Regions from separate parts of the Streptosporangium lutulentum genome, predicted to be linked through region 1. Evidence: riboswitches for the same ligand, from Rfam matches in the RefSeq annotation. Region 1 holds a riboswitch; the other holds the start of a gene.
The links. A riboswitch is a leader RNA that binds a small molecule or an ion and turns the genes downstream of it on or off. The one in region 1 is predicted to bind guanidine.
Positions count from the first base shown of each region.

Region 1 (15,164 bases):
CGTGGCAGGAGCTGCCGGCCCCGGACCGGTACCGCTGGATTCCCGGGGCGGCCCACGGAATCGAGGTCTTCAACGTGGCGCAGACCTACGCGCGGATCGCCGATGACCTGCGTACCGGCGCCCGTACCACGCCGGATTTCGACGATGGACTGCGGCTGCACCGCCTGCTCGACACCGTACGGCTGTCCGCCGAGACCGGCACCCGACGATCCGTTCCATGAGCGGACGAACACGGCCTCTGGGTTCATGATGAACTCCGGGCGCAGGCGGCCGCTCAGCGCGGAGCCTCAGTGGTGCCGGCCTCCGGCCCGCTGGAGGTGGAGGCCGTGCGCGGCGGCGAGTAGAGGATCCGATCGTGCCGGTGTCCGCCGCCCCACCGTGCTTCGCGCAGGACGCCTTCGCGCTGGAACCCGGACTTCTCTGGCGCGCGCTGCTCGGCGTGATCCTGGATTATCTGTGAAGGTCTGGGCCCTCACAGAGAACGGATGGATCGAAACATCGGACCGTTCCACTCCGGCAGGCTTACCGGTCAAGACCTAGACGCCTTGCTCGTCGTGCTCTCTCGTTGGTCCGACCGATAACACTCGGAAAGTAGGTATTTTTTTGCGAAAAGAAGTAGAAACATTGCGGACATTCAGGCGTCATTCTATGGTGTGCACAACGCTGTCCTGCCGATTTTCGGCTGACGGCGGCGATCTTCCCGCCCCCCACCCTGCCGGATCGCGGTGACCGTAAGCCCCGACGACCGCGGTGATCCGGCCCTGCGTGACGAAGGGTCAGCCGATGAAGACATCCGATCAATCAGTCGGTCTTCTGCCATCCGCCAGACGCCGCAAACCCGTCATCCTCATGGTCCTCCTCCTCGTGCTGTGCTGGACGGGAGTGCAGGCGGCGCCGACGGCGCGCGGGGCGGCGGTTCCCGAGCTGTCCACCAACGTCCATCTGTTCTACTACCCCTGGTACGGCAATCCCCAGGTCGGCGGTGAATGGCGGCACTGGCAGCAGGGCGGTCGCACCCCGCCGAACGACATCGGCGCGGATCTGTATCCCAGCCTCGGCCCCTATGACTCCGGCGACCACGCGGGCGCCGTCACCAAGCACATGCAGTGGATCAAGCAGGCCGGAGTCGGCGTCCTGGTCTACAGCTGGTGGGGTCAGGGAAGCTACGAGGACAACCTGGCCGCGGGCGTGATGAACATCGCCGCGCAGCACGGCATCAAGGTGGCCTGGCACATCGAGCCGTACGGCGGACGCTCGGCGGCCTCGGTCGTCGACGACATCCGGTACATCAACAACCGTTACGGCGGCAGCCCGGCCTTCTACCGCGACGCCGAGCACGGCAACCGCGCGGCCTTCTACGTGTTCGAGAGCCTGAAGATCACCGACTGGGCCGCGCTCGACCAGGTGACCCAGAACAACATCGTGCTCGCCCAGACCACCGACACCTCGAAGATCGCCCACTTCTCCGGTCTGTACACCTACGACGGGATCGCCGGTGCCACCGCGCCCGGCTGGGCGAACGCGGGTGCCTACGCCAAGCAGAACGGCCTGATCTGGGCGCCCTCGGTCGCGCCCGGCTACATCGACGACCGCGCCGTCCCCGGCAACACCTCGCCGACGCTCGGCCGCGCGAACGGCGCCACCTACGACCTGGAGTGGGCCAACGCCCTCGACCCCGCCAAGGGCGGCCTGCCGTCGTGGGTCTCGATCACCTCGTTCAACGAGTGGCACGAGGGCAGCTCGATCGAGCCCGCCCACGCCAACCCGCCCGCCGGATTCGGATACCAGACGTTCGAAGGCGCGTACGGCAAGACCGGGGCCGCCGCGGAGACCGCCTACCTGGACCGGACGAAGTACTGGGCGACGGAGTTCGAGACCCGCAGGGGCACCGGGGGCCAGCAGGACACCCAGCCGCCGTCGGCGCCGGGTAACGCGCGCTCCACCGCGACCACCGAGACCAGCGTCGCGCTGGCCTGGAACGCCTCCACCGACAACGTCGGCGTGAGCGGCTACGACGTCTACCGCGAGGCGGGCGCCACCGGCGTCAAGGTGGGCAGCGCGTCCGGGACGTCGTTCACCGTCACGGGTCTCAGCCCGTCGACGTCCTACCGGTTCTACGTGGTGGCCAGGGACGCCGCGCAGAACACCTCGCCGCCCTCCGCCACGGTGACCGCGGTGACCAAGACCCCCACCGGGTGCTCGCCGGGAACCGGCGACCTGGCCCGAGGCAAGTCGATCACGGCCAGTGGCGCCACGCAGAACTACGTCCCGGCCAACGCCGTCGACGGGAACGCGTCGACCTACTGGGAGAGCGCCAACCACGCCTTCCCCCAGTCGATCACGGTCGACCTCTGCGCGCAGGCCGGGGTCAAGCGGGTGGTGCTGAAGCTGCCGCCGATCTCAAGCTGGAACACGCGCACCCAGACCCTGTCGGTGCTGGGCTCCGTCAACGGCATCGATTTCGGCACCCTGGTCGCGTCGAAGGGCTACGTCTTCGACCCGGGCACCGGCAACACCGTCACCATCGCCGTGCCGTCGACGACCCAGAGATACCTGCGGCTGAACATCACCGGTAACACCGGCTGGCCCGCCGGGCAGCTCTCCTCGTTCGAGGTCTACTCCTCCTAGTCCGATCCGGCCCGATGGTCCCCCAGGCCCGATCGGCCTGGGGTGAGGACACGCCGAAGGCGCGGCCGGCCGGCCGGCCGCGGCAACCGTCCGGGCCGGTAGGCAAAGCGCCGACGGGCTGTTTCTTTGGAGTCACGTCCAGCCGGCGCTATGGAAAATGACTTTGTGTGTCACTACAGTGACTCGATGTCATTACAAGTTGGTTGACCAACCGGAGGCCAAAGCCGTGGCAGACCCGACGCACTTCATCGTGGATCTTCCTGACAGTTTGGCGGGTGGCGCCCGCCAGGCGGGAGGATTCGGCATGACGCCGAAGCTTGATGACGGCCCGACCACGTATATGACCGGTGAGGAAGGTGGGGAGTACACCACCTACATGACCGGAGAAGAAGGCGGAGACTACACCACGTACGCGATCGGAGAGGAAGGCGGCTGGTAGGGCGAGGGCGGAGACGGTGACGACGAAGAACAGGCGCTTCGAGGCATGACGCGCTGGGGGATCATCGGCCCGCCGGGCGACGAGCAGGTGGCCAGGGTGGCGAGTTGCCTGCGAGAGCGCCGGGCGGAGCCGGTCATCCTCGATCTTTCGAGGTTTCCGGCCGAGACGACGTTCTCGCTGTTGGACGGCCTGCCCATGGCTCCGGGGCTCGGATCCGGCCCGGAAGGGCCCTGGTACGTCCGCTCGTTGCCGTTGCCTCTGCCCTTCCTTCCCCGTCACGGAGTGGAGGGCACCGCGACGGCGGAGGAGCGGGAGAGCGGGTGGCGTTCGGCCTACGCGAACGGCCGCGAGCTCCGCTCGTTCGTGTTCAGCTTCGTCTCGGCCCTCGAACGCGCCGGTGCGCTCCTCGTCAACCCTCCGTCGACGTTCGGACAGCACTTCCTGAAACTCGACCAACTCCAGCGACTGCGGGACGCCGCCGTTCCGGTTCCGCGGACGCTCGCCACCAACGATCCCGTGGCCGTCGCCGACTTCGCCCGGAGCATCGGCGGGCCGATCGTCTACAAACCCGTCGCGGGAGGAGCCCTGTGCCGCCGCGTGACGGAGGGTGACCTGCTTCCGGAGCGGCTCGGCCTGCTCGCCGGCGCCCCCGTGCTGTTCCAGGAGGAGGTTTCCGGGCGCAACCTGCGGGTGTACGTCGTCGCGGGCAAGGTGGTCGCCTCGTACGAGATCGTCTCCGACGAGCTCGACTACCGGGGCGCGGAGACCGCGGTGTTTCCGGCCCCGCCCAGTGAGGAGGAGCGAGACGCGTGCCTCCGGGCGACCGAGGCGTGCGAGATGGTGTTCACCGGCATCGACATCCGCCGCCGGGACGACGGCACCTTCGCGCTGCTGGAGTGCAACCCCTCACCCATGTTCGCCGCCGTCGAACGAAGAACGGGGGAGTCGGGCGTCACCCGGGCCCTGGCGGAGCTCCTGCTGGGATCGGCGCCTCGCCCGCCCGGATGAGCGGTGCCCGGGCTTCCGGCGCACCGTTCTTACCGGTAGAGGGGGAATGCGCCGGTAAGAACGGTCGAAGACCACATTCTGGACCCGGCACCTTTGAGGCTCACGTCATCGGAGAGGGTTCGGTGGGGTGGGCGATGATGAGGATCATGGTGTCGAGGAGACGCTGCCAGTCGCGTTCGGACAGGTCGTCGCGTCCCAGGCCGCGGGCGACGGCGGCCAGTGCGTCGATTAGACGGCTCCGGACATGATGCGGCTCCTCCCCGAGTGACGTGGCCAGCCTGCCGGCCTCCCGGCGGAAATAGCGGGTCCGGGTGAAGCCGAGGAGCGCGGGTGGTGGAGGCGGTTCCCCGGAACCGCTGTCGGGGTCGGCGAGGGTGACGGTCAGGCGGGTGCCGAGCGCTTCGGCGAGCCGGTCGAGGGCGGAGACGGTGGGGTTGCCCCGGCCGTTCTCCAGATTGGCCACGTACGGCACCGACAGTGCGGCCTCGGCGGCGACGGAGGCGACGGTCCGGCCGAGCGCGGCACGGCGGGAGCGCAGGCGCTGGCCCAGTTCGGCGTGATCCATGATCCTATCTTGACAGAATAGTTTGATCCTGTTTCTCTCTTCACAGGATAGTCCTGAAGGGGGGAAGCTGTGCTGCGGGCCTTACGAGTGCGGGACTTTCGACTGCTCTGGGTAGCGCGGGCGGCTGCCGTCTTCAGTGCCAACCTTCTGGTGGTCGCGGTCCCCGCCCATGTTTACGCGGTGACCGGATCGATATTCGCGACCGGGCTCACCCTGGCCGCCGAGTATCTTCCGGTTCTGCTGCTGGGGCCGTTCGCCGGGGTGCTGGCCGATCGTTGGGATCGCCGGCGCCTGATGTTTCTCACCGGCGTCGCTCACGTGGCGGTCATCTCCCTGTTGTTCCTCACCCGCACCCCCGACACGGTCTGGATCGTCTATCTGGCGGTGTTCGGCGAGGGCATCGTGGGGGTGCTATTCCGTCCGGCGGCCCAAGCGTACACACCTGCCGTCGTGGGCACAGGCCCCTTGCTGACCAGTGCTAACGCCCTGAACTCCTTCACCTCCGGTGTCATCGGGCTGGGCGCGGCCCCGCTCGGTGGCCTGCTGTTCGCTGTCTTCGGCATCGACGCGGCCATCACCGTCGCCCTCGTCGGCTACCTGATATCCGCCGTGGCGATCGGGTTCACCCGGCCACATCCTCATCGCCGGGAGCTCTCCCAGCGCGTGCTCGCCGAGTTGAGGGACGGGCTGCGCCACGTCGGGCGGGCCGCCGCCACCCGGGCCCTGCTGGTCGCCAACGGCGTCTACCTTCTGGCGAACGCGGCGCTCACGGCACTGCTGGTGCCGTTCGGGGTCTCCTCCCTCGGGGGCAGCACGCAGGTCGGCTGGCTGCTGTCGGCGCTGAGCGCCGGTTTCCTGATCGGCGCCCCGATCAGCGGAAGGATCGTCGAGCGCCTGCCCGTCCGGACGACGGTCGCCGCCGGCCAGATTCTCGTCGCCGGCGCGTTCTTTCTGATGTTCAACGCCCGGTCCTTGCCCGTGGCGCTGCTCGCGGCGGTCCTCCTCGGGATTCCCGCGGTCACGGTGATCGTCGCCCTGCAGACCTGGCTGCAGCGGTCCACCCCGGTGGCGCTCCTTGGCCGTGTCGGCGCGGTGTTCATCACCGCCGAGGCCGCCGCGTCGACGGTCGGCGCGTTGGCCGGCCCCGCCCTGAGCGCGTTCAGCCTGCCCATCGCCCTCAACGTGGCCTGCGCGGTCGCGGCGGTAGCCGCCGTCCTCACTTTCTGCCTGGTTCCGGGCCCCCTGGCCGAAGGCGCCGATCACCTGCCGGTCGGGGTGCCGCCGCAACTCACCGGGGGTGCCTCAACAGGCGGCTCAGCCCTTCTCGGCGCCTTCGTTGGCGCCGCGGACGAAGTAGCGCTGGAAGATCACGAAGATGATCGCGACCGGAATCGTGGCGAGTACCGCGGCGCCCAGTTTGAGTGGATACCGGGTGCCCTCGCCGAGAGATCCGGAGACCAGGTCGGCGAGCCCGCGCGGCAGGGTGAACAGGTCGGGGCTCTGCACCGCCACCAGGGTGTGCGGAAACTCGTTCCACGTGCCCTGGAAGGAGATGATGGTCAGCGTGATCAGAGCCGGGCGCGCCATGGGCAGCACGACCGACCAGAAGGTGCGGAACACCCCGGCGCCGTCGATGCGCGCGGCCTCCTCCACGCTGACCGGGATGGACTCGAAGAACTGCTTCATGATGAAGACACCCGCCGCGTCCACGAGCACCGGCAGGATCAGCGCGGTGTAGCTGTCGTACAGCCCGAGTTGGTTGAGCACGAGGAACTTCGGGATGAACAAAACCACGCCCGGTACGGCCATCACCGCGATGACGGCCGAGAACAGCGCCCGCCGCCCGCGGAAGCGGAGCCGGGCGAGCGCGTAGCCGGCCATCGAGTCCAGAAAGATCCGGCCGGCGGTGACGACGAGCGTCACCACCAGCGAGTTGCCGAGCCAGAGCGGCATGCCGGTGCCGAGGAACACCCGCTCGTAGCCGGCGAGCGTGATCGGGTCGGGCAGCGGCGAGAGCGGGTTGGCCGTCGCGTCGGGCTCGGTCTTGAAGGAGTTCGCGATCTGGATGACGAACGGGTACAGGAAGACCAGCGCGAAGAACACCAGGACGGCGTAGCCGCCGAAGGTGGAGGCCAGTGACCTCGCACCCGGCCCCGGGCTCCGCGGCCGGGCGGTGGCCGCAGGGGCCGCGTTCGGATTTGTGACCCTGGTCATGTCACGTTCTCCCCGTTCGCGCCGGGCGGCGCTCGCGCATCACCCGGCGCTGGGCCAGCGTCAGGATCACGATGATCAGGAAGAGCACGAACGAGATCGCCGTGCCGGTGCCGTACTCGAAGTCGCGGAAGGCGGTCTGGTAGGACAGGTAGGCCGGGGTCAGCGTGGTCTTCGCCGGATTGCCCTGGCTCATCACGTACACCTGGTCGAAGACCTGCCAGGTGGCGATCAGGCCGAGCGTCAGCACCAGGAAGAGCGCCGGCTTGAGCACCGGCAGGGTCACGTGCCGCAGGCGCTGCCACCAGCCGGCCCCGTCGATCATGCTCGCCTCCTCCAGCGCCACCGGGATGTCCTGGAGCGCGGCGAGGAACATCAGCATGAACGTGCCGGAAGTGGTCCATATGACCAGCATGATGATCGTGGTCATCGCCACGCTGGGACCGGACAGCCACTCCCACCACGACAGCCCGAGCCACCCACCGCCGGTCAGCGCGACGGGTGGCGCCTCCGGATCGACCAGGCCGGCGCGGCCGAGCAGCAGGTGCAGCACGCCTCGGGGGTCGGCGAACCACTGCGGGCCGTCGACGCCGAACAGCTGGAGCAGCCGGGTGGCCGCGCCGGAGGTGGAGAAGATGAACAGGAAGACCACGCTCATCGCCACCGAGCTGGTGACCGAGGGGAAGAAGAACGCGGTGCGGAAGAACGTCCTGCCCCGGAGCAGCCTGTTGTTGACGATCAGGGCGAGGCCGAGCGCCAGTACGGTCTGCGCCGGCACGACGATCACCACGTAGTAGAAGTTGTTGCGGATGCTGGTCATGAAGTCCTGGCGGGCCAGGCTGTCCTCGGTGAACAGCCGGGTGTAGTTGCCGAGCCCGACGTAGGGCACCCCGGCGCGGAACGGGCTGCCCTGGCCGTTCCAGTCGGTGAGGCTCACCCAGAGCGCCATCAGGATCGGCAGCAGCAGGAACAGGCCGAGAATCGTCACGACCGGCGCCACGAAGAGCCAGCCCGCGACGCTCTCCCCGGTGGCGGCGGTGAACCGGCGGCGAGACGCCCGCATCGTCGTGTCGGCCACGTCGACGTCCTTCCGCTTGGAACGATCCCGGCCCGTGGGAGCCGGGTGCCGTCCTTTCTGCCGGGGTCAGTCGCCGAGGGCGGCCCGGGTGTTCTTCTGCAGGCGCTTCAGGATCGTCTGGGGCGCCGTCGAGGCGAGCTGTTGGAGGCCGGTGTCGAAGTCGGCCAGCACACTCTCCATCTTCGGGGCCTTGACCGGGCCCCGGGCGTATTGGGCGCCGTTCAGGAACGGGGTGTCTTGCGGGAACTCCCTGGTGAAGGCGTCTCTGGCCGACTGCCGGGAGGGCATGGTGCCGAATGCCCGGGCGAAGGCCAGCTGCTGGTTCGCCGTGGTCATCGCCTCGACGAAGCCGATCGCCGCCTTCTTGTACCTGCTCTTGGCGGCGATGCCCCAGCAGTTGGTGAAGGCGAGGGTGCCCCTGCCTCCGGGGCCGGCGGGCAGCTCGTGCACCGAATACCTGACGCCGGGGTAGTCGGCCTTCAGCGCGCCCCTGATCCAGTTGCCCTCGACGGTCATCGCGGCCTTGCCCCTGCCGAACGCCTCGCCGCCCCATCCGGCGTCGAGACTTTGCGGGTACCGGGCGAGTCCGGCCTTGAGCAGCCCTTGGACGTAGCTCAGAGCCTCAAGGTTCTCCGGGCTGTCGGCGACGGCTCGCCTGCCGTCCGGGCTGACGATCCAGCCGCCGGCCTGCACCATGAAGGCGCCGATCCGGTCACGGGTGTCCCCGACCACCAGCGGGACGATCCCCTTCGCCTTGATCCTCTCGCTCACCGAGGTGAGTTGCTCCCACGTGGCGGGCACGTCGGCGCCGGACAGCCCGGCCCTCTTCCACAGGTCCTCGTTGACGGCCAGCGCCAGGGTGGAGAAGTCCTTCGGCGCGCAGTAGAACACGCCGTCGTAGGTGAAGGCGCTCCGCAGGCTCCCGTAGAAGTCCGCCGGGTCGGAGATCCTGTCCCCGTACGGTTCCAGCGCGCCGACGCTCGCGTAGTCGGCGAAGCGGGAGGCGTCGACGTAGAACACGTCGGGAGGGTTGTCGCCGGCGAAGGACTGGCCGAGCTGCTGGGCGATCTCCTGCGCGGGCGTGACCGTCGCGGTGTTGCCCGAGGACCTGGCCCAGGCGTCCGCGGCCCGCCGTACCGCGGTGGTCTCGGTGTCGCCGGAGGAGCCGATGAGAATTCGCAGCGCGGCGGGCCCGCTGCTCTGCCGGGTCGGCCGCCCGTCGTCGAAGCCGCCACAGGCCGCCGAGGAGAGAAACGCGCCGCAGACGGTCAGGCCGACAGCGGCGTCGCGGAGCTTGCCGCGTCTCATCGGAACTCCCCTCCGGTAGGTGGTGTACGGCTGCCGCAGGTCACGCCGACTGGCGCCTGACCAGTGAGGGCTGGAGAAGCACCCGCGTGGTGGCGGACCCGTCCTCGCCGGCGCTCGCCTCGTCGCCGTCGAGGATGCGCGCGAGCAGCGCGACGCAGCAGGCCGCGGCCTCGGACAGCGGCTGGCTGACGCTGGTGAGCCCCGTCGCCCTGGCCACGGACGTGTCGTCGAAGCCGATCACCGCGATCGGCGTGCCGCCTCCGCCGTCCGCGCGCCATCCGCCGCCGCGGGAGAGGGCCGCGTGCGAAGCGCCCAGCGCGAGCGAGTCGCTCGCGCATAGCAGCGCGGTCGCCGGGCGGTCGGCGTCGAGCAGGTCACCTGCCGCCTTCTCGCCGGTGGCCACGCCGTCGTCCGTCGTGCGGTCCAGGCCGGCCGGATCCACTCCCGCCGCGGCGAGCGTCCGCGCCCAGCCGGCCCGGCGGTCGTCTCCGACGCCGGAGCCGGTCGGCCAGCCGATGAAGCCGATGCGCCGATGGCCCGTGTCGAGGAGATGACGGGTGGCCGCGGCGGTGCCCGCGGCGCCGTCCACGTCGACCCACGGGTGGCTCGGCCCCTCCGGCATGCTCCAGGGGCGTCCGAAGGTGACGAACGGCAACCGCCGTTCGGCCAGCCACGCGGTGCGCACGTCGCCGTGGTGGGTGCCGGTGAGCACGAAGGCGTCCGGTTCGTACGCCGCGAGCAGGTCGTCGACGGCGGCGATCTCGGACTGGTCGTCGTGGGCGGTGTAGAGCAGCACGCGGTAGCCGAACCCGGCGGCCGACTCGGTGAGTCCGTGCAGGAACCGGTCGTGGATCGTGCCGTTGATGCCGTCCTCGGCCGGTTCGATGCGCGTGGCGATCAGCCGGGACCTTCCGGTGCGCATCTGCCGGGCGGCCTGGCTGGCGCGGTAGCCGAGTGCCTCGATCGACTCCAGCACCCGGCGCCGGGTGCCCTCGCGGACCAGCTCCGGCGCGTTGATCACGTTCGACACCGTCTGGCGGGACACCTTGGCGTGCCGCGCGACATCGGTGATCGTCACCTTCTGAGCCATCCTCGCCTTTCTGAAATTTGAACGTTCAAAGCCAGATGAGGCATAATTGGATCGTTCAAGTAAAAGAAGCGTTCTGCAATGTGCACCTCCGGCGCTCCTCTGTCAAGACTGCGTCGGCCCCCTTACCCCTGGGAGCCATCGTGCTCGTCGAAACCCTTCCCGAGCCGGGAGGCGCGGCTGCCACCGGGATGACCGCTCCCGAAACGGCATACCGCCCGCAGCCGCTGCTGCATGACCTCGTCAGCACCGTTCTGGCCCCGACGACCGCGTTGGGCGACGCCGACGGGCAGATCCGCCCCGCCGGGGTCCAGGGTCTCTTCCACGCCGACTCAAGAGCATTATCGCAGGTCAAGCTGGAAGTGGACGGACGCGAGCCCGAGGCCGTCGGCTACGCCCCCGACGGACCCGGCGGTGCCCGATTCGTCTCGCTGCCGCGGTGGCTGGGCGACCGCCGCGCCGACCCCACGGTGCGGATCAACCGGACCCGTCGGGTCACCCCCGGCGCCCTGAGCGAGCACGTCGAGATCGTCTCCACCGCCTCGGTGGCCGTGACCGCCGCCGTCACCCTGAAACTGAGCTGCGACTTCGCCCCCATCGAGGTGGTGAAGTCCGGTGGCGACACCGTCCCCGCCCCCGCCGTGATCAGCGGGCCCGGCGAGCTGTCCTGGCGGTCGGGCCGCATCGGGGTCACCGTGACCGGTGAGGACGCGAAGGCCGAACCGGGGGAGACGGCGTGGTTGCGATGGGAGGTCACGCTGCCCCCGGGCGGGCGAACCGTGCTGCGCTGGAATGCCGTGATCGACGACCCCGAAGCCGTCGTGGTCGCACCCGCCCGCGCCGTCGAGTGGAGCCGTCCCCAGGTCGTCGCCGATCACCGTCTGACGCGGTTGCTGGAACAGTCGCTCGACGACCTGCGGTCTCTGCGGCTCGCCGAGGCGAGCGCCCCCGGCGACACCTTCCTCGGCGCGGGCGTGCCCTGGTTCCTGACCCTCTTCGGGCGCGACAGCATCTGGGCCGCCCGCATGCTCCTCCCCCTCGGCACCGAACTGGCCGCGGGCACCCTGCGGGTTCTCGCGCGCCGCCAGGGAACCCGGGTCGACCCCGACTCGGGCGAGGCGCCCGGCAAGATCATGCACGAGCTGCGGCGGCACGAGTTCGCCCTGCCCGGCAACGACCTGCGCCTGCCGGCCGCCTACTACGGCACCATCGACGCCACCCCCCTGTGGATCAGCCTGCTCCACGACGCGTGGCGCTGGGGCCTGCCCGAGCACCAGGTGGCGGCGCTGATGCCGTATCTGGAGGCCGCCCTGGGCTGGCTCGGCGAGCACACGGACGCGGGCGGCGGCGGATTCGTCAAGTATCTCGGCACCCGCGCCCACGGACTGGCCAACCAGGGGTGGAAGGACTCGGGAGACGCCGTGCGGTTCCGCGACGGGCACCAGGCCGAGCCTCCCATCGCCCTGGTCGAGGTGCAGGGCTACGCCTACCAGGCGGCCCGGCACGGGGCGGCGCTGCTGGAGGCGTTCGGGCGCCCCGGCGCGGCGCGCTGGCGCGACCGCGCGGACACCCTGGCCGAGCGGTTCCGCGCCCGCTTCTGGGTGGACGGCCCGCACGGGAGGTTCCCGGCGCTCGCCCTCGACGGGAACGGTCGCCCCGTGGACGCCCTGACCAGCAACATCGGCCACCTGCTGGGCACCGGCCTGCTCTCGGACGAGGAGTCGGCCGCGGTCGCCGAGCTGCTGGTCTCGCCCGAGATGGCCGACGGCTTCGGGCTTCGTACGATGTCGTCGCGGGAGGGCGGGTTCAACCCGATGTCCTACCACTGCGGCTCCATCTGGGCGCACGACACGGCGATCGTGATCGCGGGCCTGGCGCGCGCCGGGTTCGGCGCCCAGGCGGGAACCCTCGCCGAGGGGCTGCTCGCGGCGGGGGAGACGTTCGACTACCGGTTGCCGGAACTGTTCGCCGGCGACGCCCGGGGGTCGGTCGGCCGGCCCATGCCGTACCCGGCCGCCTGCCGTCCGCAGGCGTGGTCCGCCGCCGCCGCGATCACGATCATGCACGCCGCCGTGGGTCTCTACCCCGACGTGCCCGCCGGTCGCGTGCTGCTGCGGCCTCTCGCCGGAGCGCCGCTCGGCGAGGTGTCCGTGCGGGGACTGCGGGTGGCGGCGAAAGAGGTGGACGTCGCGGTCGACCGGGACGGCGCGGTCAGCGTGAGCGGCCTCCCCGCCGGGATCTGCACCGAGCTCGTGGGAAACGGCTGATCTCCCGCGGACGCCACGTGGCGGTCGTGAGCCCCTGATCCGTCGGAGCCGGTCGATTCCTCCTGATGGTATTTTGCGCTCGAAGGCTCACCCGTGCCTTTCCGGACGAGACGTGCGCCGTACCCGGCCTGCCAGGACGACGCACCAGGAGGCCTCATGGATTCGAGCGCATCGTTGACCGGCTTCACCTCCGAGGGTCCCCGGCCCCGCGCGCTGGACGTCAGGTGGATCCACGGCTCGGAGTCGGCGAAGCACAACACCGACCCCGACATCCAGGTGCACGCCTACGACTCCCGCACATTCATCCTGCGGCAGAACATGGCGGTCAACTACGAGGCGCCGTTCATGTTCCTGCTGTTCGGCGACGCCCGGGCCGTACTCATCGACACCGGTGCCACCGAGTCCGCCGAGTTCTTCCCCCTGCGCCGGGTCGTCGACGAACTGGTCGAGCGCCGGCTCGGCGACCATCCCCGGGACGGCTACGAACTGCTCGTCCTCCACACGCATCCCCACGGCGACCACGTCGCGGGCGACGGTCAGTTCGCCGGCCGCCCCGGCACCGTCGTCGTGGACGCGAAGCTGGAGAGCGCCTGGGCGTATTTCGGGTTCGGCGACGATCCCGGCCGGGTGGCCCGGGTCGACCTCGGCGGCCGGGTGCTGGAGTGCTTCGCCGGCCCCGGGCACCATGAGGCGGCCGTCACGTTCTACGACCCCCACACCGGATTCCTGCTCACCGGGGACACGGTCTATCCGGGCCGGCTGTACGTCCAGGACTGGGCCGCCTTCGGCCGCACCGTCGATCGCCTGATCGAGTTCGCCGGTACCCGGCCGGTCACCCACGTCCTCGGCTGCCATATCGAGATGACCGGCCGGCCGGGGGAGGACTACCCCGTCTTCACCACCTACCAGCCCGACGAGCCGCCTCTGCAGATGACGGTGGGCCAGTTGCTGGACGTTCGCAAGGCGATCGACGAGGTCGGAGACCGGCCCGGCCGGCACGTCTTCCCCGACTTCGTCATCTGCCGCAGGGACGGGTAAGCGGAACGCGCGCAGGATCATCCGGGTCAAAACCCGAAAAAGGGCGATGAGAAGACGCGGCGGCCGCCGGTCCGAAGACCGGCGGCCGCCTGTTCGTTCTCAGTGCGAACTACCGCACCTTGCGAACCTCGACCTTTTCCTGCTTGTAGTTGTTGCTGTTGCCGTTCGGCTTGTAGTTGTTCTCCACGTTGCTGGCGATGTCGATCGAGAACCAGCGAACCTGGGTGCTCTTGTTGACCGTGAGCTGCTGCGATCCCTCACGCATCCCCGAGGAGACGAGCTTGGGGGAGCTCAGCGTCGGCCGGCTGCCGTCCAGCGTGTAGTAGATGTTCGCCGGCTCGTTGACCGAGAAGGTGAACGTGGCCGAGGTGTCGGTCCGGCCGGTCACCTCCAGCTTCGACTTGGGAGCCTTGTCGTCGGCGGAGAAGGCCAGGGCGGTCTCGAGGATGCCGATCTGGCCGGAGGCGAACTCCATCGCCTCCTCGTGACCCTCGGCGAAGTCCGGCTGGAAGCCGACGGCCTGGAACTGCTTGGTCTCCGGGTTGTAGAGGTCGGCGCCGACCTCGAAGTCCCAGCCCATGATGCCGCGGTTGAACCAGTGCTCGTCGGCGCTGTTACCGGCCGCCGAGTACAGAACGTCCGGGACCGGACCGGTGCGCCCGGGCCAGATCGCCGTACCGCGGTAGGACTGCACCGCGGAGAGGATGTGGCTGGAGGCGTCCCAGAAGAAGTTCTCCGTGCCGTAGTCGACCCGCGGCAGCAGCTCGCGCCCGGCGGCCTTGTAGGCACCCGGAGGCCACATGAAGTAGCCGCCGTAGGAGTGCGTGTTCATCGCGAACTTGATGTTCGGGTACTTCTCGGTGAGCCAGACCTCGTTCTTCGCCTCCGGCTCGGACAGCTCGGCCGGGCCGGCGAACGTGCCGCTGGTGCAGCTCGTCGTCGAGGCGCCGTCGTATCCGTCGAAGGCGGAGCCGACGGTGAAGTTGCGGTTCAGGTCCACGCCCCAGGAGTTACGCGATCCCGGGTCCCCGGAGGTGGCGGGGCAGTGGTTGGTCATGTTCTTGCGCTGCATGTTGTAGTCGTAGAAGCTGTAGTGCCCGCCGTCGGGGTTGACCACCGGCATGATGAAGATGTCGAGGTTGTCGACCAGCTTCCGGGTCTGCGCGTCGCGAGAGTAGTTGCGCAGAAGCCGCTCGGCGGTCTCCGTGCAGACCAGCGGGGTGACCCACTCGCGGGCGTGCTCCTGGCAGTAGAGGTACACACCGACCTTGGAGCCGTCGCGCTTCTTGCCGATGCGCAGCACCTTCTGCTGGAACGGCGCGCGCGAGACGGTCGCCGGTGCCTTCAGGTTGTCGCTCAGCTTCGTCGCCGTCGCCGCGGCGACCACGCCCCCACCCGCGTTGCCGCGGTAGGTGGAGGCGGTCAGCAGCGCCGACGCCGCGGCGTCCGCGCCGAGCGCGTCCACCACCTGACGGGAGGTGCTGCTGATCGCGGCGGACTCGTTCGTGGCCAGGCTGACCACGACGTCCTTGCCG
Region 1 is NZ_JAUSQU010000001.1:2,042,073-2,057,236, forward strand. Features, by position in the region: gene J2853_RS08585 (Gfo/Idh/MocA family protein) at 1-221, shown strand, start outside; gene J2853_RS08590 (discoidin domain-containing protein) at 850-2,628, shown strand; gene J2853_RS08595 (hypothetical protein) at 2,828-3,067, shown strand; gene J2853_RS08600 (ATP-grasp domain-containing protein) at 3,113-4,075, shown strand; gene J2853_RS08605 (helix-turn-helix domain-containing protein) at 4,176-4,640, opposite strand; partial or broken gene J2853_RS47780 (MFS transporter) at 4,728-5,834, shown strand; gene J2853_RS08615 (carbohydrate ABC transporter permease) at 5,955-6,854, opposite strand; gene J2853_RS08620 (carbohydrate ABC transporter permease) at 6,856-7,929, opposite strand; gene J2853_RS08625 (sugar ABC transporter substrate-binding protein) at 7,996-9,237, opposite strand; gene J2853_RS08630 (LacI family DNA-binding transcriptional regulator) at 9,278-10,315, opposite strand; gene J2853_RS08635 (amylo-alpha-1,6-glucosidase) at 10,468-12,591, shown strand; guanidine-III (ykkC-III) riboswitch at 12,671-12,737, shown strand; gene J2853_RS08640 (MBL fold metallo-hydrolase) at 12,748-13,629, shown strand; gene J2853_RS08645 (M14 family zinc carboxypeptidase) at 13,739-15,164, opposite strand, start outside.

Region 2 (15,164 bases), 6.3 Mb from region 1:
CCTTCCAGGATCACACCGTGGTCCACTTCCGCCGGGACGGCCTCACCGGCATCCGCATCCTGCCCAGGGACGCCGAGCCGTACGAGATCTCCTTCCCCGAGCCGATCTACGATGTCGCGCCCGCGGGCAACCCGGAGTTCGGCACCGGGCGGCTCCGGCTGGGCTACACCAGCATGGTCACCCCGCCCTCGGTCTTCGACTACGACCTTCAGGCGCGCGAGCTGGTCCTGCTCAAGCAGAAGGTCGTGCTCGGCGGCTACGACCCGGCCGACTACGAGCAGTTCCGCGAGTGGGCGACCGCCTCGGACGGGACCCGCATCCCGATCTCGATCGTGGTCAGGAAGGGCACGGACCGGCCCGCTCCCACCGTGCTGTACGGCTACGGCAGCTATGAGATGTCGATCGACCCGTCGTTCTCCATCGCGAGGCTCAGCCTGCTCGATCGGGGTTTCGTCTTCGCCATCGCGCACATCAGGGGAGGCGGCGAGATGGGCCGCCGCTGGTACGAGGACGGCAAGTTCCAGAAGAAGAAGAACACCTTCACCGACTTCGTCGCCGTCGCCCGGCACCTCAAGGACGAGAGCTGGTCGAGCGCGATCATCGCCAGGGGCGGTTCGGCCGGCGGGCTGCTCATGGGAGCGGTCGCCAACCTCGCCCCGGAGGTCTTCGCGGGCGTGGTGGCCCAGGTTCCGTTCGTGGACGCGCTGAACACGATCCTCGATCCGTCGCTCCCGCTGACTGTGATCGAATGGGATGAGTGGGGCGATCCCCTGCACAATGCGGACGTGTATGAATATATGAAGTCATACACGCCATACGAGAATGTAGACGACCGGGTCTACCCGCCGATCCTGGCCATCACCAGCCTCAACGACACCCGCGTCTTCTACCACGAACCCGCCAAGTGGATCGCGAAGCTCCGCGACGTCGCGAACGGCGGGCCGTTCCTTCTCAAGACGGAGATGGACGCCGGACACGGCGGCCGAAGCGGCAGGTACGACTCCTGGCGCGAGGAGGCCTTCACCCTCTCCTGGATTCTCGACACAGCCAAGGTGGCCCAATGACATATCTCGCAGCCGACGACCGCTATGACGAGCGGCAGCCGTACAACAGGGTGGGCAGGAGCGGGCTCAAGCTGCCCGCGGTCTCCCTGGGGCTCTGGCACAACTTCGGCGACGACAAGCCCTTCGAAGTCCAGCGGGACATCCTCAGGAGAGCCTTCGACCTGGGAGTGACCCACTTCGACCTGGCCAACAACTACGGCCCTCCGGCCGGCTCCGCGGAGACCAACTTCGGGCGGCACTTCCGCGAGGACTTCGCGCCCTACCGTGACGAGCTGGTCATCTCCACGAAGGCCGGATACGACATGTGGCCCGGCCCGTACGGAGAGTGGGGGTCGCGGAAGTACCTGCTGTCGAGCCTGGACCAGTCGCTGGAGCGGATGGGGATCGACTACGTCGACATCTTCTACAGCCACCGGTACGACCCGGACACTCCGCTGGAGGAGACGATGGGCGCGCTGGACCACGCGGTCCGGTCGGGCAAGGCGCTCTACGCGGGCATCTCGTCCTACTCCCCGGAACACACGGTCGAGGCCGCCCGGATCCTGAGGGAGATGGGCACGCCCCTGCTGATCCACCAGCCCTCGTACTCGATGCTCAACCGGTGGATCGAGGGCGGGCTGCTCGACGTCCTGGAGGAGGAGGGCGTGGGCTGTATCGCGTTCTCCCCCCTGGCGCAGGGAATGCTGACCGATCGCTACCTCGAGGGCGTCCCCGAGGGGTCACGAGCCTCGCTGGGCCGCTTCCTCACGCCCGAGATGCTCACCGACGAGACGATGCGGCACGTCCGCACCCTCAACGGGATCGCGGCGAAGCGTGATCAGTCGCTCGCGCAGATGGCGCTGGCGTGGGCGCTGCGCGACAAGCGCGTCACCTCGGTGCTGATCGGCGCGAGCAGCGTCGGGCAGCTGGAGAACAGCCTCGCGGCGGTGGAGAACCTGTCGTTCGCCGCCTACGAGCTGGAGGCGATCGACAAGGACGCGGTCGAGGCGGGCATCAACCTCTGGGCCCCGTCCAGCCAGGCGTAACCCGCCGCCCCGCTCCCCGGCCTCTTTACGGGCCGTTCGGCGAAGGGCCCCGTGAGGGGGCTCGTCACAGGGCATCGTGTCGCTGCAGGTAGGTGAACGAGGCCCAGCCGGGGAGCACCGGCAGCCAGAAGGTGAGCAGCCGGAACAGCAGCACGGCCGAGGTGGCGACCTCTCCGGGAAGGCCCGACAGGGTCAGGCCGACCGAGAGCGCCCCCTCGACCGCGCCGAGTCCGCCGGGGGTGGGCGCGGCCGAGCCGATGGCGTTGCCCGCGAGGAAGACGATGGCGACGGCGGCGAAGTCGATGGATCCGCCGAAGGCGCGGACGCAGGCGTCGAGGCAGACCACAAAGAAGATCGTCAGCAGCAGGGTCCCGGTGAACCCTTCGATGATCTTTCGGGGCGACTGGAGCACGTCCAGCAGACGCGGGATGACGCCGGAGAAAAGCGGGCGGGCACGCTTTATGATCATGCGGCGCAGCCGGGGGACGCCCACGACGACCAGGATCAGCACGGCGGCGACGAGCAGCGTGATCACTATCGTGCGCGACGGGGTGAAGGACGTGGCGGCGCTGGAGCCGGTGAGGTAGGCGAACAGCAGGAGTAGCGCGATGTGGAAGGCCAGCCCGATGAGCTGGGAGGCGCCCACGCTGGCCACCGCCTGCCCCGGCGAGATGCCGCGTTTTTGCAGGTAACGGGTGTTGATGGCGACACCGCTCACCGCGGGGGGCGCGACCAGCTTCACGAACGATCCGGCGAACTGGACGAGCACGGTCCGGCCGAGCGGGAGTTTCTCCGGCACGAAGCCCATCAGCATCAGCGCGGCGGCGACGTAGCTCATCATCGCGGCGACCAGCGCCACGCCGGTCCAGCCCCACTTGGCCGACGTGATCATGTTCAGGTTGATCTGGGTCAGGTAGTAGACCAGGAAGTACGCGGCGAAGGCGGTGCCGATGATGGTGATCAGGGTCCGGGGGCGGAAGCGCTCCAGGCGGACCGCCTCTTCGCCGTCGACCTCGGCCTTGGGTTCGAGCTCGACGATCCGTTCGCGGATCGCGGTGAGCAGTTCCTTGTTCTTGTTCAGCGCGGCCCTGGTCTCGCGGGTGAGCGCGATCCGCTGGAGCAGCGGGAGCGCGCCCGCCAGCGCACCCGGGCCGGCCACGCGCGCGGCCGCGGCGACCGCGCGCTCGGCGCCGACGCGCAGGCTGAGATAGGTGAGCAGCTGGGCGATGTCGAGGCGGAGCAGCAGGTCGCCGGCGGCGATCTCTCCGCTGCGGGCGTCCATGAGGACGACCCGGCCCTCGTTGTCGACGTGGATGCTGTCGCCGGTCAGCCGCCGGTGGGCGAGCCTCTGGACCTGCAGGAGCAGGACCTGCTCCCAGATCTGGGCGAGCAGGTTGTCGTCGATCTCGTCGTCGGGGATCTCCTCGAGCGCGCGGGTGGCGGTGTGCTCGTACGCGAGCAGCGCGGCCTCGGTGCCGATCTCGCTGGTGCCGACGAGCCGGGGAGTGCTGGCCCCGGCGGCCTGCGCGGCGTAGGCCATGAGGGCTTCGCGCTCCAGCTCGGCGCGGAGCGAGCGGATGGCCCTGCGGCGGGTCTCGGTGTTGAGCCGGATGCGCCGCCAGAGCCGGTAGAGCAGTCCGGCGACCTGGCGGTCGCGGTCGAGCACGGTGACGTCGAGACGGCTGCCGTCCTTGAGGCCGACGGCGTACCGGCGGCTGCTCTGGTGATCGTCGTCCAGCCTGCGGGCCTTGACCGGGGTGAAGCCCAGTTTGCGGATCGCCGCGACGATCGCGCTGCCCGGAGGCCGGGTGTTGGGGCTGCCGACGCCGTACAGGATCGCGTAGCCGATGGCCAGGCCGAGCAGGATGGAGACGACGATGCCGAGGATGGTGGCGGCCGTCGCGGCGAACAGGGCGATCGCGTTGAGGGCGACGGCGCTCCACAGCGCCGCCCGCCAGGTGGGACGGCGGGATATTCGTACCGCGGTGACGTAGGCGATGACCGGGGTGAGCAGGGTGTTGATCGGTTCGACCTCGCCCCGGCCGCCGGTCAGCAGGAGCCGCAGATCCTCCGGGCCCGCGTGGAGGATCCACTCGCCGAGGGCGAAGGAGAGCACCATCCCGGCGATGGCCGCGAAAAGCCCCTCGGCCACCCGGAGGCCGTCGCGGTGGAGCACCCTCTCGATCGCGAAGGCGGCGGGGACGCCCAGCATGGCCGCCCCGCTCAGCACGCCGACCAGGCCGCTGAGGAGGAACGGCGCCCGGTTCGTGCCGTCCGTGACGTCGCCTTCGAGGCCGTTGAGGGTCTTCTTCGCGACGAGCGCGAGCAGCACCACGGCCACCAGCACCAGCACCGTGGCCAGGAACCGCAACAGGTCGGAGGGGCGGCGGATTCGCTGCGGGAGCAACGGTTCGACGACGAGCACGGCGGAATCATCGCCCGTCGACCGCCGCGTGCCGTCGATGGGCGTCGCCTCATCCCATTGCTTGATTTCCGTCACCGCCAGCGATTCTGCCCGGTCCGCATTGCAAGTGCGTCACCGGCCTTCATTACAAGTGCGTCACTGATCTTCTTCTCTCACGTTCACAATTGAATTATGCGTATCTCGGTCGCCTCCGACAGCCTCGACGGCGTGGCTTCCAACTTGATCTTTGAAATCGAAAAAAGAGGTCACACGGTGATAGCGCACGGTGCCCTGACCGATGAACGGGCCGACTGGGCGTGGTGCTGTTCCCGTGCCGCCGAAGACGTCGTCTCCGGTGCCGCCGACCAGGCGATCGTGTGCTGCTGGACCGGGACCGGGGCATCGATCGCGGCGAACAAGATCGCGGGAATCCGGGCGGCGCTGTGCCCGGACGCGGCCACCGCCGCGGGTGCCCGGCAATGGAACGACGCCAACGTGCTGGCGATCAGCCTCCGGTTGATCTCGGCGCCCCTATTGGAAGAGATCCTGGACGCCTGGTTCGCCGCGAGTGCCAGTCTCGATGAGAACGATCAGGCGAACATAGCGTACCTGTCCGAGATCGAGAATTGACCCTCCGAACTGCGGTGATACTGGATCAAGGAGGTAACTGCCCGAAAAACTGATCATTATGCGCCGCCGTCCGTTCGCCGTCGCCCGCAGGGTTTCGTTCAACGATCACGGTCGTTCCCGCCGCGGCGCGTCTCACGGTGAGCAGCGGCCGTTCCCGTCGTGGCGCGTCTAACGCTGAGCATGGGAAGTCTCCCGCCCGTCAGGCCCGACGGCGGTGGCGGCGATCTCGGCCCTGACCCGGAGCGCACCGGCGCCCCCGGGTAACGGCCGCGTACAAAAAGGGAGGCGCGGGAACGGCGCCCGGTCGTGCCCTCGGAGCCTCCGCAGGAGGAGATCCCGGACGCCTGATTCGCCGCGGGTACCGGCCTCGGCCAGGGCGATCAGGCGTACACAGCGTACTGGTCCGAGATCGAGAATTGACCCTCCGAGCTGCGGCGATGCTGGATCGAGAAGGTGACGGCCTGAAAAGCTGATCATCATGCGCTGTCGCCCGTTCGTCACCGCCTACGCCGCCCACAGGGTTTCGTCCAACGACCGCGACCGTTCTCGCCGCGTCGCGTCTCATCGTGAGAGCGGGAGATCCTCCGCTCCATTCTCGCCAGAGGAGTTCCGTATGCGCGCCCGTAGAGAGCTGCTGGCCGCGATCACCGCGGTTGCGGCCGTGGTCCTGCCCGTCGCCCTTCCCTTCCCCTCCGGTGCGGAAGCGGATCGCGGAACGTCCGTCCCGGCGCCCAGAACATCCGACCTCACCGCGTCCCCCCCGCCGGCCGGCACGACGGCGACCAAACGGCACATGGAGCAGCTCCAGAAGATCGCCGACGCCAACGGCGGCACCCGCGCCTCGGGCACCCCCGGCTACGACGCCTCCGCCGCCTACGTCGCCGAGAAGCTTCGTTCCGCCGGGTACCAGGTCACCGAGCAGAACTTCGAGTTCCCGTACTTCCGCGACATCACGGAACCCGTGTTCAACCGGGTGTCGCCCGAGGCCAAGACCTACACGCGCAAGGTCGATTTCAGGACCATGACCTACTCCGGCTCGGGGAACGTCACGGCTCCCGTGGAGGGGGTGGACCTGGTCCTGCCGCCGACCCCCAGGTCGAGCTCCACCTCCGGCTGCGAGGAGAGCGACTTCGCGGGGTTCACCAGAGGGAACATCGCCCTGATCCAGCGCGGCGCCTGTTCCTTCCAGATCAAGGCCGAACTCGCACAGGCGGCCGGCGCCTCCGGCGTGATCTTCTTCAACGAGGGCCAGCCGGACCGGATTCCCGACGACCGCGTGGGCCTGCTGAGCGGCACGCTCGGCGCTCCCACCACGCGCATCCCGGTCGTCGGCACCACCTTCGGCGTCGGCGAGGAACTGTCCGCCGCCGGGACGACCGTGACGCTCACCACGAACACCGAGGGCGATCCGCACCGTAAGACACGCAACGTCCTGGCCGAGAGCCGGTGGGGCGACCCGAACAAGGTCGTCATGATCGGCGCCCACCTGGACAGCGTCGTGGACGGTCCCGGCATCAACGACAACGGCTCCGGCACCGCGGGCGTCCTGGAGACGGCGCTGACCACGAGCGGCACCCAGACCACGAACAGGCTCCGCTTCGCCTTCTGGGGAGCGGAGGAACTCGGCCTGCTCGGCTCCAAGCACTACGTGGGCGCCCTCACCCCCACGGAGCAGGACAAGATCAAGATGTATCTGAACTTCGACATGATCGCCTCACCGAACCACTTCCTCGGGATCTACGACGGCGACAACTCCGACGCGGTCGGCGCCTCGGCCGGCCCCCCGGGCTCGGACAAGATCGAGAAGTTCTTCGAGGACCACTTCGCGAGGTCCGACCTGCCGTACCTCGGCACCGACTTCACCGGCCGCTCCGACTACGGCCCGTTCATCGGCGTGGGCATCCCCTCGGGGGGCCTGTTCACCGGCGCCGAGGGGATCAAGACCCCCTCGGAGGCGGCCGCGTTCGGCGGCCGGGCCGGCGTCGCCTACGACGAGTGCTACCACAAGGCGTGCGACACCATCGCCAACCTCAACGACAGAGCCCTGGAGGCGAACGCCTCCGCGATCACGGCGGCGGCGCTCGCCTACGGCCGGAGCGCCCACCTGCCCGGCGGAAACACCACCGTCACCTCCGCCCCCGTCGTCTCCAAACGGGGAGGCGCAGCGGTCAAGCACGGGCCCGACAACGACCACACCGACGTTCCCCGGTAGCGCCCGCGAGGCGTGACGGGCGCCGTCGGGCGCCCGTGTGGGAGGGAGAGGGAACGAAGGCCGTACCCTCTCCCTTCGCCTTTTCCCACGCGGCTACAGTCGAGGGCATGTCATTGGGCGATTTGCGAGTACTGGGGGCGTGTCCGCTGGACTGCCCGGACACCTGTTCCTGGGTAGTGACCGTTCAGGACGGCAAGGCCGTCAAGATGCGCGGCAACCCCGACCACCCCTACACCCGGGGCGCGCTCTGCGTGAAGGTCAACCGCTACCTCGAACACACGCAGGCGCCCGACCGCATCCTCCATCCGATGCGGCGGATCGGGCCCAAGGGATCCGGCCGGTTCGAGCGGATCAGCTGGGACGAGGCCCTGGAGGAGATCTCCGTACGGCTGCGCGGGATCGTCGACGAGCACGGCGGCGAGGCCATCTGGCCGTACATGGGCACCGGGACGCTCGGCTACATCCAGGGATCCGAGGGCGTGGCCGGCCGGCGGTTCTGGAACGTTCTCGGGGCGTCCAGGCACCACCTGAACATCTGCGCGGCGGCGGGCAACACCGGACTGTCGCGGACCTACGGCACTTCCGGCGGCATGGACCCGGAGACGTTCGCCCTGTCGAAGCTGATCCTGCTCTGGGGCACGAACACGCTGACCAGCGGCCACCATCTCTGGAAGTTCATCCAGGACGCCCGCGCGGACGGGGCGCACGTGGTGGCGATCGACCCGATCCGCACCCGGACCGCCGAGCAGGCCGACGAGCACCTGCCGATCCGGCCCGGCACCGACGCCGCCCTCGCGCTCGGGCTGATGAACGTCGTCCTCTCCGAGGGGATGGAGGACCGGGACTACCTGGACAACCACACGAACGGCTGGGAGAACCTCCGGGCGGAGATCCTGCGGTATCCCCCGGAGCGCGTGGCGGAGATCACCGGGCTGCCCGAGGCGGACATCCGAGCCCTGGGCGTACGGCTGGCGCACACCCGGCCCACCGGCATCCGGACCACGATGGGCATCCAGCGGCACGCGGGCGGCGGAACCGCGATGCGCACGATCGCCGCCATCCCCGGGGTGACCGGCGACTGGCGCCACCCCGGCGGCGGGATCGCCTACTCCACCAGCGGGCACATCCACCTGAACATCGACACCCGCGACGACCTGCTGGCCGAACCGGTCCGCACGCTTCCCATGACCCGGCTGGCCGAGGGGCTGGACGAGTCGGTGAAATGCCTGTGGGTGTACGCGGCCAACCCGATGGGCTCCACCTCCGACCAGAACCGCATCCGCGAGAAGCTGCTGCGCGAGGACCTGTTCACGGTCGTGATGGAGCAGTTCCCGACCGACACCGTGGACTACGCCGACATCGTGCTGCCCGCGACCATGCAGATCGAGCACACCGACCTGCACGCGGGCTACGGGCACATGTATCTGATGTGGAACGAGCCCGCCGTCGAACCGCCGGGCGAGTGCCTGTCCACCGCGGAGACGTTCCGCCGCCTGGCCCGGCACATGGGTCTCACCGAACCGTCCCTGTACGACTCCGACCTGGAGCTGGCCGAGCAGCTCCTCTCCTCCGGCCACCCGTCGCTGACGGGCATCACGGTGGACCGGCTGCGCAAGGAGGGGTGGGTCCGGCTCAACGTTCCGCAGCCGTTCGTGCCCTTCACCGACGGCTTCCCGACGCCCTCGGGGAGGATGGAGTTCGGTTCGGACCCCGCCTACGTCCCCTCGCACACGGCCTCGGCCGAGCGCGGGGCCTATCCGCTGGCGCTGATCACCCCGGCCTCTCACATGTTCCTCAACACCACCTTCGGCAACAACCCCGAGCTGCTGCGGCGCTCGAAGGGGCCCCGGGTCCTGATCAATCCCGAGGACGCCTCGCGACGGGATCTGAGCGACGGGCAGCGGGCCCGGGTGTTCAACGACAACGGCGGGTTCGAGGCCGTGGTGGAGGTCAGCGAGAAGGTGCAGCCCGGCGTGGTGGCCTCCACCAAGGGACACTGGCGCAAGCTGAGCCCGGGAGGCTCGACGGCGAACGCGGTCGTGGACGAACGCGACGCCGACATGGGCCGGGGCGCCGTCTACCACGACAACCTGGTCGAGATCAGTCCTTGTCCTTCTTGATGAGGGACCTGACGGTGCTGAGCGCCTCCGGCTCCTGATCCACCGGTCAGGAGCCGACCGGCGTGTTCTCCCGCCCGCGGCAGCCGGGCGTGACGATCAGCTCAGCGCGAGCTTGTATCCCTCGTGGGACGCGGTGAAGCCGCCTCGATCTGCATCCGGAGCGCGCCGCGGCGGGAGATACCGGGGATGTAGGTGAGCTGCATGGTGCCCACGACCTCGCCGTCCAGCTCCGCGACGATCAGCTCGTTGTTGGGGTCGGCGTCGATGATCTCGAAGGCGGCCCGGTGCTCGTCGCCGAAGGCCCCCTGGCGGGCGGCGGCGATGGCGTCGTCGGCGAGCATGGCCACGATGAGCGGGACGTCTTCGGCACGGGCGATACGGAAATCCACTGACATGCCGACCAACCTATCCAGCGGGAAACGGGCCCTTGACCCGGCGGACCGGCCACGACCGAAGAGGATCCCGAGACGCGAGCGCGGCGACCGGGGCTCCGAACCGCTTGCCGATTCGGCGAGGTCGTCACGACCGCGGGTCGCCGGTTCCGTGCCGGTCCCCGATGCGGCAACCCTGGGAACAACCAGGGTTGCTCCCCGATGTGCGCGGGGGGCCGGAGAGGGCAACCTGGTGGCATGAAAGACGAACTGACTCGACATGACGAGATGTCCCTCGCCGGAGCGGCCCTGCGCGGAGCTCCCTGGAAGGCGGCCGCGGTGACCGGCGGCGCGGTCGCGGTCACCAGTTTCGGCTTGGGCGCGCTCACGGGAAGCGCCGATCTGACCTGGGCGATGACGGTCGGCATCGGCCTGTTCGCGCTCATCGCAGCCATCGGTTCGGTCAGCAAGCCCGACGCCGGGGACCGGGTGACCCGGCAGGCCCGGCTCTGGGCCGGGCGCCGCCCCTGGAGGTTCTCCCTCTACCCCGCGCTCGGCGCCGCGGCACTCATGTATCCGGTACAGCTCATCCTCGACGGCGAGGGCGTGTTCGGCGCGGCGCTGGACGCGCTCCAGGGCGGGGTCGTGGTCTACCTGATCACGGCGGTCACGGCTCTGGCCTTCAGGGGACGAGGCCGGTCCTCCCTGCCTCCCGGCCGCTGAACGGCGCCGGGGCACACGCGGACGCGCCGATGCTCACCGCCCGCAGCACGCTTCCCAGAGCATCCTTCCGGTAGGGGCCCCGCGCCCCACCGGCCGTCCGAACCCTCTACCCCGGCGCTTCGCGTCAGTGCCCGCCGCCGGCGAGGTTGAGCCCGACGATGCCCGCGACGATGAGCAGGATCGAGGCGATCTTGAGGAACGACACGTCGTCGCCCAGGACGAGCATTCCGAGCGTGGCGGTGCCGACGGCGCCGATGCCGGTCCAGACGGCGTAGGCCGTACCGATCTCCAGGCTTCCGAGGCCCATCGCGAGCAGGGCGAAGCTCAGGAAGGCGAAGACCAGGAATCCGGCGCTCGGCAGCAGCACGGAGAACCCGTTGCTCATCTTGAGCGAGTACGCCATCGCGACCTCGAACAGACCGGCGATGACGATGATGACCCAGGCCATGACGACTCCTTCTAGGGACCTATAAGGAGCGTCGTCTTTTCAGACCGGGTACGGCGCGTCTCGTCCGGGAGCCATCCCTGATGGGTGCTCTGTTGTCAGAACGAAGCGCGTCTCACATTGATTCCCACCAGAGCGTGAACCACTGGTCGCGGGGCAGCGGCCACAGATCCAGCTCGATCACCGCCGCGATCACCTCCTCGGCCCGGTCCTGGCCGAGGCAGAGCCTCCGGCAGGCGCTCTCGGCCAGCTCCTCCAGATGGGCGAAGCGGGTCAGCGGCGCCAGGCGTCGCTCGTGGCGGACCTCATGTCCGAGCGCCTCCGCCGCGGCGATCACATCGTGGACCGTGGGACGCGTGGGGCGGGTGATGCCGTGAAAGTGCTGCCAGAGGGGGGTGAGCCAGCTCATCGGATGCCGCTCGGTGAGCTCCAGGACGACCCGGCGGCGGGCGTGGGCGGACAGTTCGGCGAGGAAATCGGATAGGTCGGGCACGTTGTAGACGACATGCGCGGAGACCGCGACGTCCGCCGCCGGAGTCTCGGCCGCGACGTCGGGCCAGCGGCCGGTGATGATCCGGGTGGGGACGCCCAGTTCGTCGGCCCGGGACGTCAGCTCGGCCAGCATCGCGGCGGAGGGGTCCACCGCGATCAGCTCTCCCATGCTCGTGGCCAGCGGCAGCGAGGCCGCCCCGGTGCCCGCGCCCACGTCCAGCACGCTTCCGCCCGGCGGAAGCGCCTCGGCGACCCGCGCCAGGGTCGGACCCTCGGGGTCGGCGAGGGCGCGATCGGTCCGTTCGGCGAAGCGCGCCGGCGAATGGCCCCACGGGTCGGCCGGAGCCGTCGCCGCGATCTCCTCGGGAATCCCCCATCCCGCGAGGTCGGCCCGCCACTGTTCGTCCATGTGGCGAGCCTAGTGCGACGCCCCCCGGCGGAGGCCGCGAACAGGCCGTCGGAGAACCCGGGATCGCCGGTACGACCTTCCCTCTTCACCGCAGGTCACGGCCACCCCGAGTAGCCACTCCGTGACTCCTGTCCAGGCAGTCGGGCCCCCTCGGATTGTGTGGCGAACATCCCACTTGAACAGTTTTCTACGGGTTACTGGCGGGTAGCATTGCGGGTAAGGTTACTGGTGAGTACGGAAAGAGTCCCGGTTCCCCCGGTTTCAAGGAGCAGACCCCATGGGCCACTACAAGAGCAACGTCCGTGACCTGGAGTTCAATCTCTTCGAGTTGCTTGGACGCCGGGAGATCCTGGGCACCGGCCGCTATCCCGACCTGGACGAGGACGTGGTGCGGAGCCTCCTCGAAGAGGTCGACCGCCTGTCCACGGGCGTGCTCGCCGACTCCTTCGAGGAGGGCGACCGCAAGCCGCCGGTGTTCGACCCCGCCACGAGCTCGGTGACGATGCCGGAGGGCTTCAAGAAGTCCTTCGCCGCCTACCGCGACGCCGGCTGGACCAACATCGGCCTCCCCGTCGAGATGGGCGGCCCCGGCCTGCCCAGCAGCGTGAACTGGGCTCTCGCGGAGATGATCCTCGGCTCGAACCCGGCCATCTGGATGTACTCCAGCGGACCGGCCTTCGCCCACGTGATGCACACGATCGGCACCGAGGACCAGAGGCGTTACGCCGAGCTGGCCATCGAGAAGCAGTGGGGCGCCACCATGGTGCTCACCGAGCCGGACGCCGGCTCGGACGTGGGCGCGGGTCGCGCGAAGGCCGTACGGCAGGACGACGGCACCTGGCACATCGAGGGCGTCAAGCGCTTCATCACCAGCGCCGAGCACGACCTGAGCGACAACATCTTCCACCTGGTGCTGGCCCGCCCCGAGGGGCACGGCGTCGGCACCAAGGGCCTGTCGATGTTCCTGGTCTCGAAGTACCACGTGGACCTGGAGACCGGCGAGCTCGGCGACCGCAACGGCGTCTACGTCACCAACGTCGAGAAGAAGATGGGCCTGAAGGTCTCCACGACCTGCGAGCTCACCTTCGGCGACAAGCACCCCGCCGTGGGCACGCTGATCGGCGACGTCCACGAGGGCATCAAGCAGATGTTCATGATCATCGAGCACGCCCGGATGATGGTGGGCACCAAGGCGATCGCCACGCTCTCCACCGGCTATCTGAACGCGCTCTCCTATGCCAAGGAGCGGGTGCAGGGCGCCGACCTCACCCAGATGACCGACAAGTCGGCCCCCCGGGTGACCATCACCCACCACCCGGACGTCCGTCGTGAGCTGATGCTCCAGAAGTCGTACGTCGAGGGCATGCGGGCACTGGTCCTGCTCACCGCCACCTACCAGGACGACGTGCTGATCGCCGAGCACGAGGGCCGCAGGGACGAGCACGCCGAGGCGATGAACGACCTGCTGCTCCCCCTGGTCAAGGGTGTCGGCTCCGAGCGCTCCTACGAGCTGCTGGCCCGCTCGCTGCAGACCCTGGGCGGCTCGGGTTACCTCCAGGAATACCCGATCGAGCAGTACATCAGAGACGCCAAGATCGACTCTCTCTACGAGGGCACCACCGCGATCCAGGGCCTGGACCTGTTCTTCCGCAAGATCCTGCGCAACCAGGGCGCCGCCCTCGGCTCGCTGTACGGCGACGTCAAGTCCTTCGCCGCCTCCGACGCGGGCAACGGCCGCCTGAAGGAGGAGCGCAAGCTCCTCGCCGAGGCCGCCGACGAGGTCAAGGCCATGGCCGACACCATGGCGGGCTGGGCGATCAGCTCGCTGGAGGCCCCGAAGGAGGTCTACAAGGTCGGCCTCAACACCACCAGGTTCCTGCTCGCCCTCGGCGACGTGGTGATCGGCTGGCTGCTGCTGCGCCAGGCCGAGGTGGCCCTGGCCGCCCTGGGCTCCGCCTCCGTCGTGCCGGACTCGGGCACGGGCCAGAGCGTGCCGGACTCGGGCACGGGCCAGAGCGTGCCGGACTCGGGCACCGGCCGGGGCGACAAGGCCTTCTACACCGGCAAGGTCGCCGCGGCCTCGTTCTTCGCCCAGACCGTCCTGCCTCGCATCGCCGCCGAACGCCGCACGCTGGACGCCACCGACCAGGACCTGATGGAACTGCCCGAAGAGGCCTTCTGATTTTCCCGCCCGGCCACCCGCTCCCGCGGCAGGCTGACGGGTGAGGGGCGGTTCTGTTCGCAGAACCGCCCCTCACCCGTTTCCGGTCTTTCTCTGCACGGCTGTGCGCGTCGCCTTCGGACGGCACTCATCCTGGAACGGTCACGACGCCCGCCGGTGCTGGTACTCCGTGACCGCAGCCATGATCACACTGATGGGAACCACGGCGTCCTGTCCGGCGAGTGCCGCCTCCACCCATTCCCTGACGTAATACGTTCGTATTACAAGCAGGAGGCAAACCACCGATCGGGCGCACCTCGCCCGGGAGCCTCTTGGTTCAATGGGCTGATGGACGAGGCCGAGGCGCGTGCGAGGTTCGGGGCGGCTCGGGTCGCCCGGCTCGCCACGGCCGACGAACTCGGCACGCCCCATCTGGTGCCCGTCACCTTCGACCTGGACGGCGACACGGTCGCCTTCGCGATCGATCACAAGCCGAAGCGCACGCCGAACCTCCGTCGCCTGCGCAACATCGCGGCCAATGACCGGGTGTGCCTCCTGGTGGATCACTACGACGACGACTGGTCACAATTGTGGTGGGTCCGCGTCGACGGGAGAGCCCGGATCGTCGAAGACGGTGAGGCCCGGCGGCGAGCCCTCGCCCGCCTGGCCGAGCGCTACGCGCAGTACCGCGCCCGGCCTCCCCAGGGGCCGGTGATCCTCATCGCGGTGGAATCCTGGACGGGATGGTCCTATACGGGCCTGTAGGCCCACCTGACCTGCCCCTTCACACACCGCTCGATCCTCGCCGGAGCAGCCTCACCCGCCCGAGCCGGTCCTTGACACCCCGTCCGGACGGCCCCGCACACCTGAAGATCCCTGCCGGACCGGATCGGGGCATTGACATCTGCCTCCTGTTATTCTCATACTGAGATTGTCTCAATATGAGAAGGACATGTGATGAATGAATCCGAGTTCCTGGCCGGCTACGACCCGCGCGCCTATCCGGCGGTCGCGGTGACGGTCGACGTGGTGGCGCTGACCATTCGCGGAGGTGAGCTGCACGTGCTGCTGGTCCAGCGGGGCGAGCAGCCCTACGCGGGGCGGTGGG
Region 2 is NZ_JAUSQU010000001.1:8,306,425-8,321,588, reverse strand. Features, by position in the region: gene J2853_RS37570 (S9 family peptidase) at 1-1,064, shown strand, start outside; gene mgrA (L-glyceraldehyde 3-phosphate reductase) at 1,061-2,089, shown strand; gene J2853_RS37560 (lysylphosphatidylglycerol synthase transmembrane domain-containing protein) at 2,154-4,589, opposite strand; gene J2853_RS37555 (RpiB/LacA/LacB family sugar-phosphate isomerase) at 4,686-5,123, shown strand; gene J2853_RS37550 (M28 family peptidase) at 5,737-7,335, shown strand; gene J2853_RS37545 (molybdopterin-containing oxidoreductase family protein) at 7,443-9,455, shown strand; gene J2853_RS37540 (GNAT family N-acetyltransferase) at 9,557-9,850, opposite strand; gene J2853_RS37535 (hypothetical protein) at 10,085-10,549, shown strand; gene J2853_RS37530 (DMT family transporter) at 10,674-10,997, opposite strand; guanidine-III (ykkC-III) riboswitch at 11,023-11,086, opposite strand; gene J2853_RS37525 (class I SAM-dependent methyltransferase) at 11,110-11,895, opposite strand; gene J2853_RS37520 (acyl-CoA dehydrogenase) at 12,173-14,077, shown strand; gene J2853_RS37515 (TIGR03668 family PPOX class F420-dependent oxidoreductase) at 14,405-14,821, shown strand; gene J2853_RS37510 (NUDIX hydrolase) at 15,014-15,164, shown strand, end outside.
Region 2: linked by a shared signal. The riboswitch ahead of J2853_RS37530 (DMT family transporter) and the one ahead of J2853_RS08640 (MBL fold metallo-hydrolase) in region 1 are both predicted to bind guanidine.